[Eubacterium] eligens ATCC 27750: one gene and its partner. The protein of the gene in region 1 interacts with the protein of each later gene in a pairwise test. Links are inferred from orthologs where the notes say so. Each region holds a gene or a part of one and is shown on either strand. Other genes may lie near its edges.

What was found.
Region 2: the proteins of EUBELI_RS05580 (region 1) and ftsZ interact in binary tests that used the Bacillus subtilis proteins (3 or more experiments, as listed by UniProt). The link is inferred for [Eubacterium] eligens ATCC 27750 from one-to-one orthologs.

What each region holds. Positions count from the first base shown.
Region 1 is NC_012778.1:1,158,980-1,167,624, reverse strand. What follows is about bases 970-3,918. They hold EUBELI_RS05580 (cell division protein SepF), read left to right. Parts: upstream 970-2,142; coding sequence 2,143-2,694; downstream 2,695-3,918. Other genes in these bases: lspA (signal peptidase II), read left to right, coding at 3,869-3,918; aroB (3-dehydroquinate synthase), read left to right, coding at 2,760-3,845; EUBELI_RS05585 (YggS family pyridoxal phosphate-dependent enzyme), read left to right, coding at 1,394-2,086; EUBELI_RS05590 (HlyD family efflux transporter periplasmic adaptor subunit), read left to right, coding at 970-1,353. Outside these bases: more of EUBELI_RS05590, read left to right, coding at 1-969; more of lspA, read left to right, coding at 3,919-4,396; EUBELI_RS05565 (RluA family pseudouridine synthase), read left to right, coding at 4,389-5,321; EUBELI_RS13595 (hypothetical protein), read left to right, coding at 5,318-5,860; EUBELI_RS05555 (cytidylate kinase-like family protein), read left to right, coding at 5,976-6,614; EUBELI_RS05550 (L,D-transpeptidase), read left to right, coding at 6,647-7,555; EUBELI_RS05545 (sodium/proline symporter), read left to right, coding at 7,654-8,645. UniProt on the Bacillus subtilis protein: Cell division protein that is part of the divisome complex and is recruited early to the Z-ring. Probably stimulates Z-ring formation, perhaps through the cross-linking of FtsZ protofilaments. Its function overlaps with FtsA.
Region 2 is NC_012778.1:731,924-740,390, forward strand. Bases 5,645-8,426 are described here. They hold ftsZ (cell division protein FtsZ), read left to right. Parts: upstream 5,645-6,341; coding sequence 6,342-7,511; downstream 7,512-8,426. Other genes in these bases: EUBELI_RS03510 (cell division protein FtsQ/DivIB), read left to right, coding at 5,645-6,262; EUBELI_RS03520 (sigma-E processing peptidase SpoIIGA), read left to right, coding at 7,600-8,426. Also shown: EUBELI_RS03490 (peptidoglycan D,D-transpeptidase FtsI family protein), read left to right, coding at 1-1,054; EUBELI_RS03495 (peptidoglycan D,D-transpeptidase FtsI family protein), read left to right, coding at 1,132-2,898; murD (UDP-N-acetylmuramoyl-L-alanine--D-glutamate ligase), read left to right, coding at 2,947-4,299; EUBELI_RS03505 (FtsW/RodA/SpoVE family cell cycle protein), read left to right, coding at 4,314-5,507; more of EUBELI_RS03510, read left to right, coding at 5,507-5,644; more of EUBELI_RS03520, read left to right, coding at 8,427-8,467. UniProt on the Bacillus subtilis protein: Essential cell division protein that forms a contractile ring structure (Z ring) at the future cell division site. The regulation of the ring assembly controls the timing and the location of cell division.

The DNA of each region.
Region 1 (8,645 bases):
CCGAAAGCAGCAGCAATTATATTTGGAATAGTGCTGGTATATATTGTGTGCTTTATAGTTATATATGTTTCAAAAGCAAAGGTACAGACATATGAAGTTGAAGTGGGTTCACTAATGAATAATGCTTCATTTACAGCGGTTGCCTTAAGAAAGGAAGAAGTCTATAATTCTTCATATTCCGGTGATATTAACTATTATCAGCGAGAGGGAACAAGGGTTATGACCGATGATACAGTGTATACGGTTGATGAGACAGGAAGAGTGTCAGAGATTCTTGCTCAGTATACTTCCGGAGATGGTAATAAACTGTCTGATGAGAATCTGACAGTTATAAAGAATACACTTACTAATTATAAGACGGAATATGGTGATAATGATTTCAGTGCAGTATATGATCTTAAGTCTGATCTTAATGCAACAGTTCTTCAGTCTATTAATGAGAATATCATGGCTAATCTTGATTCGATTGTTTCAAGTACAGGAAGCCAGGATCTTTTCAAGACTGTGAAATCAGATAAACCGGGAATAGTTGTGTATTCAATTGATGGATACGAGGGAATAACAGAAGATACAATTGGAAATGTAGATTTTAAAAAAACTGCATATGATAAGCAGAATCTTAAAGCTGAAAAATTGATTGCAGCGTCGGACCCGGCGTATAAGCTTATTACGAGTGAGAACTGGACACTTATGTTTCCGGTTACACAGTCGGATATTGATAAGTATTCGTTATCCGGTAAAGATACAATATCAATCAAATTTACAAAAGACAATGTTATGGGAACATTTCCTTTTAAGATAGTTAATGATGGAAAGAATTCATATGGTGAGATTACTTTATCAAAGTACATGATTAGATATGCAACAGAAAGATTTCTTGACATTGAAATAATTGTGTCAGGAAAATCAGGAATAAAGGTTCCTGTGTCTGCAGTTACAGAGAATGAGTTTTATAAGATACCAAAGGAATATCTTATAACTAATGGAGAAAAGGGCAATTATGGATTTCTTGTAGAGGAAAGTGACTCAGAAGGAAAGCGGAATCAGGTATTTAAGTCAGTTGATATCTATAAATCAAATGATGAATCAATATATATTAAAAAGACAGAGCTTTCGGCGGGAACAGCCATTATAAAAATGGATTCTAATGACAGATTTGTAGTTGGCCCTGTAGAAAAACTTAAAGGTATTTATTGTGTTAATACAGGATATACGGTCTTTAAGCTTGTAGAAATAATTGATGGTAATAATGAATACTATATTGTTAAACAGTCACTTAGCCATGGTGTGTCAATATATGACAGAATAATTCTAGATGCAGACAAGTATTCAGAGAATGAGATGATATATTAAATGCTTATGTATATCAGATTAATTACATTCAGGAGGCATTATGTTAAAGGATAATCTTATTGAAGTAGAAGAGCATATTAAGAAAGCATGTGAGAAATCAGGAAGAAATCCAGAAGATGTGTGTCTTGTTGCAGTAAGCAAGACTAAGCCCAAGGAGATGCTTATGGAAGTATATGACTGTGGAATAAGACAGTTTGGAGAGAATTATGTTCAGGAGATGGTGGACAAGACAGATACACTTCCTAAGGATATAACATGGCATATGATAGGACATCTGCAGAGAAACAAGGTAAAATATGTTGTAGGACGAGCTGCATTGATTCATTCAGTTGATTCAGAAAGACTTGCTGTTGCAATAAGTGATGATGCAGTAAAGAAAGGCCTTGTACAGGATATTCTTATTGAAGTAAATGTTGCAGGAGAAGAGAACAAGTTCGGTGTAACATGTGATGAAGCGGAAGAATTTGTAAAGAAAATAGCAGTGCTTCCGGGAATCAGGATAAGAGGATTCATGACAAGTGCACCATTCGTTGAAAATCCAGAAGATAACAGAAAGTATTTTAGAGAATTAAAGCAATTACTGGTTGACATAAATAACAAAAACATAGATAATGTATACATGAATGTTTTGTCCATGGGCATGACTAACGACTATACAGTTGCGGTGGAAGAAGGAGCAACTCATGTCAGAGTGGGAACAGCAATATTTGGAGCCAGGGACTATTCACATTAATATGTTTTGGGGATACTAAAGAAAGTCAGATTATCAGATATAGGAGAGTGTTTATAATGGGAATGTTAGATGGTTTAACTAATATGTTTAAGATGCATGATGATGACGATTTTGATGATGATTACGAAGATTATGATGATGATTTTGATGAAGATTATGAAGATGATAAGCCTTCTGCAAGAAAGAGACTTTTTACTGGTTCATCCAAGAAAGATTCAGTAGCTGATGAAGAAGTTTCATATACAGCAGAGAAGCCAAGATTCGCTTCGAAGTCTAAGGTTGTTCCTATGAAGACACAGTCTGCAAGAGGACTTGAAGTTGTTGTAATAAGACCAGAATCTATGGAAGATGCTAAGGAGATAACTGATACACTTCTTACAGGTAAGGCAGTTGTGCTTAACCTTGAAGGAATCCATGTTGAGATAGCACAGAGAATAATAGATTATTCTGCTGGTTCTACATATGCAATAAGGGGTAACCTTCAGAAGATAACTAATTATATTTTCCTGGTGACTCCACCTAATGTAGATATTTCGGGTGATATTCCTGAGATAGTAACAGGAGGAATTGATCTTTCATCATTTAACAAGAATGAAAACAGATTTTAATTGATCTTCACAGCCACCCACATATAATGGGTGGCTGTTTAAGTATAAGAATAAGGGAGAATGTTATGAAGTGTATTAATGTAAAGTGCGAAGGAAAACCAGCATACGATATTGTGATTGAAAGTGGATTCGGGGGACTTTCAGAAGCCTTTAATAAGCTTGAAATAACAGGGAGAAAGTTATGTATTGTGACAGACAGCAATGTAGGTCCTTTATATGCAGAACAGGTAAAGAATGAACTTGAAAAAACAGGCAATGCAGTATATGTGTATACATTTGCAGCAGGAGAAGAGAATAAGACTCTTGACACAGTACAGGATGTATATGAATATCTTATAGAGAATCATTTTGACAGGAATGACTGCCTTGTAGCACTTGGCGGAGGAGTTGTTGGCGACCTTACAGGATTTTCTGCGGCAACATATCTTAGAGGAATTAAATTCATACAGGTTCCTACGTCACTTCTTGCACAGGTTGATTCAAGTATTGGCGGCAAGACAGGCGTTGATTTCAGGGCATATAAGAATATGGTTGGAGCATTCCATCAGCCAAAGCTTGTATATATGAACATGTCTGTGCTTAAGTCACTCAGTAAGAGACTTTTTAATTCTGGATTTGGTGAGATTATTAAGCATGGTCTTATTAAAGACAGGGAATATTACAACTGGCTTAAGGACAATGCAGACAGAATTAAGGCACTAGATTCAGATGCACTTGAACATATGATATATGTGAGCTGTAACATCAAGAGAGAGGTTGTTGAGAATGACCCTAGGGAAAAGGGTGAAAGAGCACTGCTTAATTTTGGACATACATTAGGACATGCCATTGAAAAAGAGATGAACTTCTCACTTTATCATGGAGAGTGTGTTGTGCTTGGAATGATAGCAGCACTCAATATATGTGTCGAGCTTGGAACTATAACTGCAGAGGAAAGAGATGATGCTCTTAAAACATTTGCATTATATGAATTCCCTGACCATGTCACAGGAATTAAGATTGATGATGTTGTTGCGGTATCTAAGAATGACAAGAAGATGGATGCCGGCAAGGTTAAGTTCATTCTTCTTAAGTCAGTCGGAGATGCTTATATTGACAGAGATATAACTGATGACCAGATGAGAAGAGCACTTGAAGGTGTTATAAGATAAATGTTTAATAACGGAGGTCGAAAGTGAATAATAAAAAGAAAATATTTAATTTGTTATTTTATATTATAGGAATTGTTGTTCTGACTGAATTAGACCAGATTACCAAAGCACTTGCAGAAGCGAGTCTTTTAGGAAAACCGGATTTTAAGATAATAGGCGATGCTTTTGTTTTTTCTTATCTTAGAAATTCAGGTGCAGCATGGGGCATGTTAAGCGGTAAGATTAATCTGTTTCTTGTGTTTACAGTTATAGTTATGATTATAGTAACTTATGTAATTATTAATCTTCCTGCAACAAGAAAGTATATGCCACTTCTTATAACATGTACATTACTTGTATCTGGTGCAGTAGGAAACTTTATTGACAGGGTAAGATTCGGATACGTAAGGGATTTTATATATTTCAAGCTTATTAATTTTCCGGTATTCAATGTGGCAGACTGCTATGTTACTGTTTCAGTTGCTCTGCTTATAATTCTTATTCTTTTTGTCTACAAAGAAGATGATTTCGGATTCTTAAAGTTATCGAAGAAGGGTGATAATAATGAGTGATTCAGTGCAGAATTTAATTGCTGAACCAGAGGATAAGGGGACAAGAATAGATAAATATCTGTCGCAGGAGTTAGAAGATGTGTCAAGGTCACGCATACAGAAGCTGTTAGATGATGGAGATATTACGGTTGATGACAAATGTGTCAAGTCCAATTATAAGCTTAATGGAACGGAACATATCACAATAACAATTCCTGAACTTATTGTGCCACAGATACTTCCGGAAAACATACCTCTGAATATAATATATGAAGATGATGATGTAATACTGATAGATAAACCGAAGGGAATGGTTGTACATCCGGCTGCAGGACATTACACAGGAACAGTTGTCAATGCACTTATGTATCACTGCAGGGATAATCTGTCAGGAATTAACGGCGTTATGCGTCCTGGAATAGTACACAGAATAGATATGAATACCACGGGTGTTATTGTTGCATGTAAGAATGACAAGGCACATAATGATATTGCTGCACAGCTTGCTGTCCATTCAATAACAAGAAAGTATTATTGCATTGTACATAACCGCTTTAAAGAGGAAGAAGGCACGGTGGATGCGCCTATAGGGCGTAATCCAAAGGACCGCAAGATGATGGCGGTTGATAGAAAGAATGGGAAACATGCTGTTACACATTACCGTGTACTTGAGAATTTTGACAAATACAGTTTTATAGAGTGTCAGTTAGAGACAGGCAGAACTCATCAGATAAGAGTACATATGGCAAGTATAGGACATCCAATACTTGGAGATGATGTGTATTGTCATGCCAGGAGTGGATATAAACTGCAGGGACAGACATTACATGCGGGTGTTCTTGGATTTATACACCCGTCAACAGGTGAATATATGGAGTTCAAAGCACCATTGCCCGGATATTTTGAGAAGCTGCTTAAGGATTTAAGAAATGGAGGTAGCAATTGAGACGCAGGGAATTTATAGATATAATATTGAACAGTATTTCAGATACATTTGATATATACCATAATTACTGGTTTGAAGGTAGAAAGTTTGTTATATATGCTTACAGCTATAATAAGAAAGACAGATTTTCTACAACAGATGATGCCAAGTTATGGGACTCAAAATGCTATGAGCATCTGTTTTTCATTAATTGTGATACGCTTGGCATGAAAGAGCTTGATGATTTATATGATTTTGCTGTCAATAAGATTGAACCGCATTTTGTAAGAGGTGACGGAAAGCTGCCGGCTAAGAATCATATGTATACACATATATCATTTATAATAATCACAAGAAACCAGGTGCTTCCTGATGTTGAGAAGGCACTTAAATCTAAGAATTTTAGTAAGAATTATATGTTTGGTGCAAGAGGTTTTTCTAATATCAGACTGGCTTGTGTTACCCCGAGCAGATACAGTGTGATATCTAATAAGGCTGGAACTAAGATAGCAGAATTTCTTACAGAGATACTCTTGCATATAGACCATTATGAAGAGTAATTAATAATTATTAAAGATTAATTTAATTATGCTTAATATGTAGATTTTACCACAGAAATAATGTATAATATATCTAAAGTATTTCGTATACAATTGAAACCAGGAGGTAGGAACTATGGATGAGAGAACAGTTATTACTATCGGACGAGAATTTGGAAGCGGTGGACATGAGATAGGCATGAAACTGGCAGAGAAGCTGGGAATAAAGTGCTACGACAAGGAACTGCTTGAACTTGCAGCTAAGGAGAGTGGACTTTGTGAAGAACTTTTCGCATCTCAGGACGAGAAGCCTACTAACAGTTTCCTTTATTCTCTTGTAATGGATACATATTCACTGGGATATACTAATTCATATGTGGATATGCCTATTAATCACAAGGTTTTCCTTGCACAGTTTGATGCTATCAAGAAACTTGCAGAGAGAGAATCATGTGTTATTGTAGGAAGATGTGCTGATTATGCATTGGAAGATAATCCATATGCAGTAAGTGTATTTATCAAGGCAAGTCTTGATGAGAGAGTACAGAGAATTAAGAGAATCTATGAACTTAATGATTCTAAGGCTGCAGATCTTATTCAGAAGACGGATAAGAGAAGAGCAAGCTATTACAATTACTACTCAAGCAAGAAGTGGGGAGAAGCTAAGAGCTACAATCTCTGTATAGACAGTGGACTTGTAGGAATAGATGGTGCAATTGATATGATACTTAAGTTTATTGAATTAAAAGAGAAGAACATGGGCAAAGATATTTAATTCACTTTTAATATATACACGGTTGGTAAGTTATGAATTTTAATGGCTATAAGAGAACAAAGAAGTTTGATATTAAGAGATGGTTTAAGGGAACTAATTCAATCGTATACCTTGTTATACTTGTTGTAATGGTTCTTGGACTGCTGTTTGTGTTAAGAACTGTTATAAGTATGCATAACAGCAATAAGAATGCTGATAATGTATCACAGGAAGAGACCACTGGTGAAACTGATTCATCAGAGACGGATACACAGACACAGACAATTGCAAAGAACCAGTCATATTATATCAGAATAAGCATAGCTAAGCATACACTTGTTGTCTATCAGCTTGATGACAATAATGAATTTACAATTCCGGTCAAGGCATTCAAGGTGGCTCTCGGACCTAAAGTAGCCCCTGCCAAGACGGCTATATCAGAGAAATCTCTATGGCGTAAGATTACAGATATATATTATGTCAGATACTCTTCAAGACTTGATAATGCTGAGTATCTTAGTACGGCAACTTATTACAGTCAGAGTGATAATAATCTTAATCCAAAGTCATACAATGCTATTGGACAGAATGTATCAGACGGTTCTATTCTTATGACATGTGCCAATGCCAAGTGGATATATGAAAACTGTGGTGCTAAGACAACTGTTGAGATAGTTGAGGATTTTGATATCAGTTCAGCTATTAATGTTGAAGAAATAAACAGAATAGCTGATAACGCATATAGAGATCCTACAGATGATTTAAAAGATAGCAGTCCTATCCAGCAGAGTATAAGTGAAACCACTAAGCCGACGGAAACACAGGCAGAGACAGTTTCAAGACATGAGGAGACACAGCGGGTTACAGAAACTGTAACACAGTCTGCAACACAACAGTCTTCAATGCAACAAACAACACAATCAGAGGTTCATAGTGCAGCAAGTCAGAGCACAACACAGTAGTTATATGCAATAATTTAATCCCTTTTCGCTTTTTATAAAGCCGAATGTATGCTATAATAGGTACATTCGCGTATTTATGAAAGGAAAAGGGATTTTTTATGTCAAACATTATTATTTTAGCAGCAATTATACTTTACCTCGGAATGGTGGTATGGATAGGAGTAATCTGTTCTAAGAAGAACAGTGATGTAGGAGACTTCTATCTTGGTGGAAGAAAGTTAGGACCTGTTGTTACTGCAATGAGTGCAGAAGCGTCAGACATGAGCAGTTACCTGCTTATGGGTGTTCCGGGACTGGCATACCTTACAGGTCTTGCTGACGCAACATGGACAGCAATTGGTCTTGCACTTGGTACATACCTTAACTGGCTTATTGTTGCCAAGAAGATAAGATTATATTCACATGGTTATCAGGCAATAACACTTCCTGATTATTTTTCTAAGAGATTCGGGGATGACAAGCATGTAATTACATTAATATCAGCAGCACTTATTGTAATATTCTTTATACCATACACAGCATCAGGCTTTGCTGCCTGCGGAAAGCTGTTTAACAGTCTTTTAGGTTTTGATTATCATGCAGCAATGATTGTCAGTGCTGTTGTTATTGTACTTTACTGCACAATGGGTGGATTCCTTGCAGCAAGTACATCAGATCTTGTACAGAGTATTATTATGACATTCGCACTTGCTGTCGTTGTAATATTCGGAATTGTGCAGGCTGGAGGAATGGGAGCTGTACTTGATAATGCCAAGGCACTTCCTGGATATCTTGATATGTTCCATACACATATTGCAGAGACTAATACATCTGGAGACTATGGATTCTTTAAGATTGTTTCAACACTTGCATGGGGACTCGGATACTTCGGTATGCCACATATCCTTTTAAGATTCATGGCTATTGAAGATGAGAACAAGTTAAAGATTTCAAGAAGAATTGCTACTGTATGGGTATTCATATCACTTATTGTTGCAACTGGAATCGGTGTAATAGGACTTACACTTTCAAAGAATGGTATTATTGATACCCTTACAGGTTCAGAATCAGAGACAATTATTGTTAAGATATCACATTATCTTTCAACATT
Region 2 (8,467 bases), 430 kb from region 1 along the record:
TAATCCCAGAAATCTTGCAAATGTATATTCTGAGGAGCAGCTTGCGTCAATGTCAGATACAGATGTAACCAATGCATTGTATCAGTTATGGACTAATTATTGTGTATCAGAGTCATATGAGCCGGGTTCAACTTATAAGCCATTCACTATTGCTGCGGGTCTTGAAGAAGGCGTTGTGCATGATGGAGATACTTATGAATGTAAGGGATATGAGTATGTTGGTCCTGATATGATTAAATGCCACTCATATTCAACAACAGGAAGCCATGGTGTTCTTACATTGTCGCAGTCATTGGAAAATTCATGTAATCCTTATATGATTAATATTGCAATAAAGCTTGGTAATGTCAGATTTGCACAGTATGAGAAAATGTTTGGATTTGGCGCAAAGACTGGTGTAGACCTTCCTGGTGAAGCTACGGGTATTATGTATGATGAGAATAAGATAACAACGATAGATGCTGCAACCAATTCATTTGGACAGAATGTTAATGTTAATATGATACAGATGCTGTCAGCGTATAGTTCTCTTATTAATGATGGCAAGTATTATCAGCCACATATAGTTAAGAGAATAGAATCAGCGAATGGAGAAGTTGTTAAAGAAAATTCACCTGTTCTTGTAAGACAGACTGTTACGGCTTCAACATCAAAGTATCTTAGAAAATATCTGGAAAATACAGTAGAATTAGGAACAGCACATAAGGCGTATATAGAGGGGTATTCTATTGCAGGAAAGACTGGTACTGCACAGAAGATTCCAAGAGCTGACCTTAAGTGGGTTATCTCATTTATAGGGCATGCTCCGGCAGATGATCCTAAATTTGCAATATATATTGTTCTTGATGAACCTGATGGAACTACTGGTACATCGGGAAGTACATCAGATGCACTTATACTTGCAAAAGATATTATGACGGAGCTGCTGCCTTATATGAATGTGTATAAGGATACAGATGAGCCATATGTTGATCTGGGAAATGCACCGGAGGAATCAGGCGTTTCAGATGTTCCTGTTTCGGAACCGGCTGCAGCTACGACAGGCAGCAACTAAAATTATGTAATAATAAGTAGAATAACCCTGCTTTACTTCTCATAAAATGTAGAAGACTAAAGCGGGGTTATTTGTCAATGAAGGATAATGACACATTTGGCTGGCTCAGCACCAGTCATAGAAAAAAGCTTGTGTTAATGATAGCTGCAATCCTTATGGTTTGTATTCTTGAATGCGTAAGGCTTGGCGTTATTATGACGGTAAAGTCAGAGTATTATATGCAAAAGGCTGATGAGCTGCATCAACGGGAGAGAAGAATTAAGGCAAAGAGAGGAAGGATTCTTGACAGAAATGGCGAAATACTTGCAGCTAATGAAGTGGTATGTACAGTTTCTGTAATACATAGTCAGATAGAGGACGAAGATAAGGTTATAAAAGTGCTTGCAGGTGAACTTGATATGGATGTGGAGGAAGTGACTAAGAAAGTAAAAAAAGTATCCTCTATGGAATATATTAAGACAAATGTGGCAAAGGATATCGGAGATGCAATAAGGGAATACGACCTGCCGGGTGTAAAGATTGACGAGGATTATAAGCGGGTATATCCGTATAATGAACTGGCTTCCAAAGTACTTGGCTTTACTGGTGCTGATAATCAGGGAATACTTGGGCTGGAAGCTAAATATGACACATATCTGTCAGGTACTAATGGTCAGATTCTTACACTGTCTGATGCAGGGGGGATTGAGATAAAGGGCAGCCGGGAAGATCGTATTCTACCGGTTGACGGACAGGATCTGTATACAACGCTTGATGTTAATATACAGAAATATGCAACCCAGCTTGCATGGGAGACTATGGTAAAGAAAGAGGCAAAACAGGTAAGCATAATTGTAATGCGTCCGGATAATGGAGAGATACTTGCCATGGCAAATGTTCCGGAATACAATCTTAATTCTCCGTATGAGCTTAATTATGAGCCTGATGAGGAAGAGACACAGAAGGATAAGATGGATCTTCTTAATAATATGTGGCGGAATTTCTGCATAAATGATACATATGAACCAGGCTCAATATTTAAGACGGTTACTGCAACAGCAGCACTTGAGACAGGCGTGGTGGGTTTAAATGATTCTTTCACATGTTCAGGTGCAACAGTTGTTTCTGACAGAAGAATAAGATGTCACAAAACAACAGGACATGGAACACAGGATTTTACACATACAGTGTATAATTCGTGTAATCCGGCATTTGTTGAATGGGGCAGAAGAGTCGGTACTGATAATATGTATCTGTACATGGGTAAGCTTGGACTTCTTGCAAAGACAGGAATAGATCTGTCAGGAGAGGCAGGAACGATTATTCATAAGCAGGAAAATGTAGGTGCGGTTGAGCTTGCCACAATGTCATTCGGACAGTCTTTCCAGATAACACCCGTTCAGATGTTAAGGGCTGTCTCGGCAATTGTAAATGGTGGAAGACTTGTTACACCACATTTTGGCTTATACACAGGTTCATCAGATGGTTCAGTGGTAAATGAATTTGCATATTCAACACAGGATGAGGCAATATCATCCCAAACGAGTGAAACGATGAAAAAGATTCTTGAGGGTGTAGTGTCAGAAGGCGGAGGAACGAAAGCATATATTGACGGCTATTCAATAGGAGGAAAAACGGCAACATCACAGAAGCTGCCAAGAGGTTCAGGAAAATATATTTCATCATTCATAGGTTTTGCTCCGGCTGATAATCCACAGGTTATAGCGATGTGCTTAATTGATGAACCAACAGGCGTATATTATGGTGGAACGATTGCTGCTCCTGTTGTTAAGACACTGTATGAAAATATATTGCCGTATATTGGTATAGAAAGGTCAGTTCAACTTGAAAAAAACGATGATTGATAGTAATATATTTTTGTATACATTTTGTATGAAAGGAAGTAAACGACGATGGATTTAAAGAATAAGACAGTAATGGTCGTGGGAACAGGCATAAGCGGTATTGGAGCCGTTGACCTTTTGAATAAAGTTGGTGCTGACTGCATACTGTATGATGGCAATGAAAAGCTTGACAGACAGAAGGTGCAGGAGAAGTTAGGTGATAACAAGGCAGAGATTATCATCGGGGCATTTGATGAGGCACTTCTTTCGAAGATTGATCTGCTTGTAATAAGTCCGGGGGTTCCTATTGACAGTCCGATAGTGCTTACATTTAAGAATGCCGGTATCCCTGTATGGGGCGAGATTGAGCTTGCATATAATTATGATAAGGGTAAGATTATTGCAATTACAGGAACTAACGGAAAGACAACAACTACAGCGCTTGTTGGACAGATAATTGCTGCATATAATGAGAAAACATTTGTCGTTGGTAATATAGGTAATTCATATACAGGTGAAGTGTTAAAGACAAGTGAGGATTCATATACAGTTGCTGAGATAAGCAGCTTCCAGTTAGAGACAGTACATGAATTCCATCCGATTGTATCTGCAATTCTTAATATTACACCTGACCATCTTAACAGACACCATACAATGGAATGCTATGCATGGACCAAGGAAAGAATAAGTGAGAACCAGACTAAGGCAGATACATGTGTGCTTAATCTTGAGGATAAGTATCTTACAGACTTTGCACCTGAGTGTAAGGCAAATGTTGTGTGGTTTTCGAGTGAAAGAAAGCCATCAGTCGGAGCATATGTTGATGGCGAGATGATTAAGTATACAGACGGAACTAATGATTACGACATGTTAAATGTCCATGACATGAATCTTTTAGGAAAGCATAACTATGAAAATGTATGCGCAGCAATTGCAATGACTAAGGCTGCCGGAATTCCTGATGATATTATAATAGAACAGGTTAAGAAATTTAAGGCTGTTGAACACAGAATTGAATATGTTGCAACAAAGAATGGCGTTGATTACTATAATGATTCCAAGGGAACTAACCCTGAGGCAGCAGTTAAGGCTATTGAAGCTATGGTTAAGCCTACAATTCTTATCGGCGGAGGTTATGATAAAGGCTCAGAATTCGACCTTTATGTAAAGGCATTTAAGGATAAGGTTAAGCTTCTTGTGCTTATAGGACAGACAAGTGCCAAGATTGCTGATACATGTAAGAAATATGGCTTTGAGAATATCGAATATGCCGATTCAATGGAACAGGTAGTAGATATATGTGCTAAAAATGCGGTAAGTGGAGATGCGGTTCTTTTATCTCCTGCATGTGCAAGCTGGGGAATGTTCGATAACTACGAACAGAGAGGAAGAATATTCAAGGATCTTGTTAATAATCTGTAAAAAGGCGGTGCTATATGCCGGGGAATAATAGAAATAGAAGAAATAACAGAAATAAAAAAAAGAGAAAACAATATGGATTTTACTTTGATTACACTCTTCTTTTTGTGCTTGTATTCATTGTTGGCTTTGGGCTTACAATGATTTACAGCACAAGCTCATATACAGCGCAGATTGAAGAGGGTGATCCGGAGTTTTATTTCAGAAAACAGCTTATATTTACTATAATAGGCTTTGTTTTAATGATAGTTGAAACGAAGATTTTAGATTATCATTATCTTAAGAAGCTTGCAGTTGTAATATACATAGGCGGACTTCTTTGCATGTTCCTTTTAAAGACTCCTCTTGGAATTACAAGAAATGGAGCTACCAGATGGATAAAGATTCCGGGACTGGGACAATTCCAGCCTGCGGAGCTTGTAAAGATTGGAACGATTGCCATGACCGCACTTCTTATAGTGAAAGCAGGGCAGAACATAAAGAAATTCAGGACTGTTATAGTGATATGTATAATAGCGGGTTTTGCACCGGCACTGCTTGTTTATGTGCTGTCTTCTAATATGAGCAGCGCACTTATTGTAGCACTTATCTCCGTTGTTATGACATTTGTGGCGTATCCGGGATATAAAATATATGTTGCACTGACGGGGCTGGCAGCGGTGGCTTTTAGCGCATTTTACTCATGGATAAAGAAGATGGCAGCGTCGGGAAATATGACTGGAAAATTCAGATTAAACCGTATACTTGTATGGCTTAATCCTGAGAAATACATTGATGATAAGGGATACCAGACAGTTCAGGCGTTATATGCCATAGGCTCAGGAGGTCTTTTTGGCAAGGGACTTGGCAAAAGTCTTCAGAAGCTTGGATATATCCCGGAATCACAGAATGATATGATATTCTCTGTTATATGTGAGGAGTTGGGACTTTTTGGAGCATTCTGCCTGATTGCTCTGTTTATTGTAATGTTATGGAGAATTAACCATATAGCACAGAATGCACCTGATTTGTTTGGTTCAATGCTTGCAACAGGAGTATTTGCACATATTGCCATACAGGTAATTCTGAATATAGCAGTAGTAACTAATACAATACCTAATACAGGAGTATCGCTTCCGTTTATAAGCTATGGAGGTACGGCGGCAGTATTTTTACTGCTTGAACTTGGGGTTGTATTTAATATAAGCAGTCAGATTAAGTTGGAAAGATAATGGGTAGTAAGAATAGAAACAGTGTAAACCAGAAGAAAAGACGGGGCAGAAAAAGAAAGAAAGTCCTTATTATATTTGCAGTTATTGCAACTGTTGCCGGAACACTTTTTGGTGTTACATATAAGGTGTTTGAGGCTGACACAATAGAATTTGTGGGTTCAACTCATTATTCGGATGAAGAACTTAAAAAATATATATTTGGTGGTGATTATGTTAATCTGCTATATTTCAAAATATTTGGACAAAAAGACACCAAAATACCATTTATCCAGAAATATGATGTTGAGACAGACTGGCCGGACAGGCTTTATGTAACAGTGTATGAAAAAGCAATAGTAGGTTATGTCAGGTATATGGGATGCAATATGTATTTTGACAAAGATGGAATTGTTGTGGAAAGTTCTACGGATTTATATGAGAATGTTCCAGAGATAGACGGACTTAATTTTAACTCTATTGTTATTAATACAAAGCTTGATGCGGGTAATTCCGAGATATATAACACTATTCTGGATCTCACACAGAGCTTTGACAAATATGACATTAATGTGGACAAGGTGTATTTTGATTCTTCATATAATATCACATTGTACATGGGTGATGTTAAAGTGAGCCTTGGAAGCAGCAAGGATTTTACGGACAGATTATTTGAATTAAAGCAATTATCACCTAAGTTTGGGACGCTTAAAGGAACATTGTATCTTGATGATTATAATGGCGATGAAAGTTCTATAATTTTTAAACGCGAAAAGTAAAAAAACGGTTGATATTTTAGACGAAAGATAATAATATATTATGTAGTGCAATTTTTAGATATTAAAGGAGGCAGCAACCTTGTTAGAGATAATGACTAATGACCAGGAGTCATCAGCAAAGATTATTGTTGTTGGTGTAGGTGGAGCAGGTAATAATGCAGTTAATAGAATGATAGATGAGAATATTAGTGGAGTAGAATTTATTGGTATTAATACTGATAGTCAGGCACTTACATTATGTAAAGCTCCAACTGCTATTCAGATAGGCGAAAAGCTTACTAAAGGACTTGGTGCAGGAGCACAGCCGGAAATTGGTGAGAAGGCAGCAGAAGAGAATGTTGAAGAGCTTACACAGGCAATCAAGGGCGCTGATATGGTATTCGTTACATGTGGTATGGGTGGCGGAACCGGTACAGGAGCAGCTCCTGTAGTAGCTAAGATTTCTAAGGATATGGGAATTCTTACAGTAGGTGTTGTTACTAAGCCTTTTAAGTTCGAAGCAAGAACAAGAATGGCTAATGCTGAATCAGGTATTGAGAAGCTTAAGGAGAATGTAGATACACTTATCGTTATTCCTAATGATAAGCTTTTAGAGATAGTGGACAGAAGAACAACTATGCCAGAGGCATTAAAGAAGGCTGATGAAGTGTTACAGCAGGCAGTTCAGGGAATTACAGACCTTATCAATGTACCAGGTCTTATCAACCTTGACTTTGCTGATGTTAAGACTGTTATGGTGGACAAGGGTGTTGCACATATCGGTATTGGTACAGCTACAGGTGATGACAAGGCTATTGAGGCTGTTAAGCAGGCTGTCACAAGCCCACTTCTTGAGACAACTATTGAGGGTGCATCACATGTTATTATTAACATTTCAGGTGATATCAGTCTTATCGAAGCTAACGAAGCTGCAAGTTATGTTCAGGAACTTGCTGGAGATAATGCTAATATTATTTTCGGTGCCATGTATGATGAGAGCGTTACAGATCAGGCTACAATCACTGTTATTGCAACAGGTCTTGAGGATGGTAATGTTAATAAGGCTATGGCAGGATTTGCAGGTATGGCACAGGCAACAAGACCTACTGTTAATGTAAAGCCACAGTATACATATACACAGTCAGCTAGAACATCTTCTGTATCAAATGATGCTCCACTTCCAGGACTTAAGCAGCCATCACCTGTTACACCACAGGTTAAGGACAGAGGAATTACAATTCCAACATTCTTACAGAAGAATAAAAAGTAATAATTCAATATAAGTATATTTAACACCGTCAGTCTGCTGGCGGTGTTTTTTTGTACCCACTCTGTTGTTTTGACAAATTTTGCATGGCATGTTGTATATAATTCCACCTGTAACAAGAAAACAGATTCAAAACAAGGAGGTGATAACGGATACGGTTATATATGCAGATGTTCTGTTTGGAATAAACTTCGTGGCAAACCTGTGTGTGCTGCTTATAACAGACTGGATTTTTAAATTTTCTGCCAGAATATCCAGAATGATTATTTCTGCCACTTTAGGAGCTGCATGGGCTGTCATGTGCGTGTGTATTCCACTAAGATTTGCAGTGCTTGGAAAGTTCATTACATATGGTCCGGTGACATTAATCATGGCGATGATAATGCTTTCGGGTAATGAGGACTTTAAGCATAAAACATCAAAACAATTAAAGCTTTATATGAGAAAACTGTTGAAAGCAGCTGCCGGAATGATATTTACGGCACTTTTTGCAGGTGGGATAATGCATTGGTTAAAGTACACATTTGCAGGGTATTTTATTCAAAATGTAATTCTGTCTGACAGTGAGCTTGTAATCTTTCTTACTGTGACGGTCATGGCTGTTGTCATGGTGCTTAAGGCACTTAAAACTATCAGGATAACGGATGGTTTAAAAAGACATATTGTGATTGGCGTAGCAGAACGGGAATTTGAAATGGACGCAATAATCGATACAGGCAACAGCCTTGTTGATTATATTGGAAAAAGACCGGTTACAGTGGTAGAAAGAACATATTTCAACGACATTCTCAGTGATATAGATAACTTACAGAAGCTTGGATATCATCTGATTCCATATAACAGTGTTGGAAGTTCAGGTGGGATGATGGAAATCATAACAGCAGATTATATACATATATACGAGGGAGAAAATGTTGTGAAAAGGGAGGATGCGGCTATAGGCATGTCTCCCAGGCAGA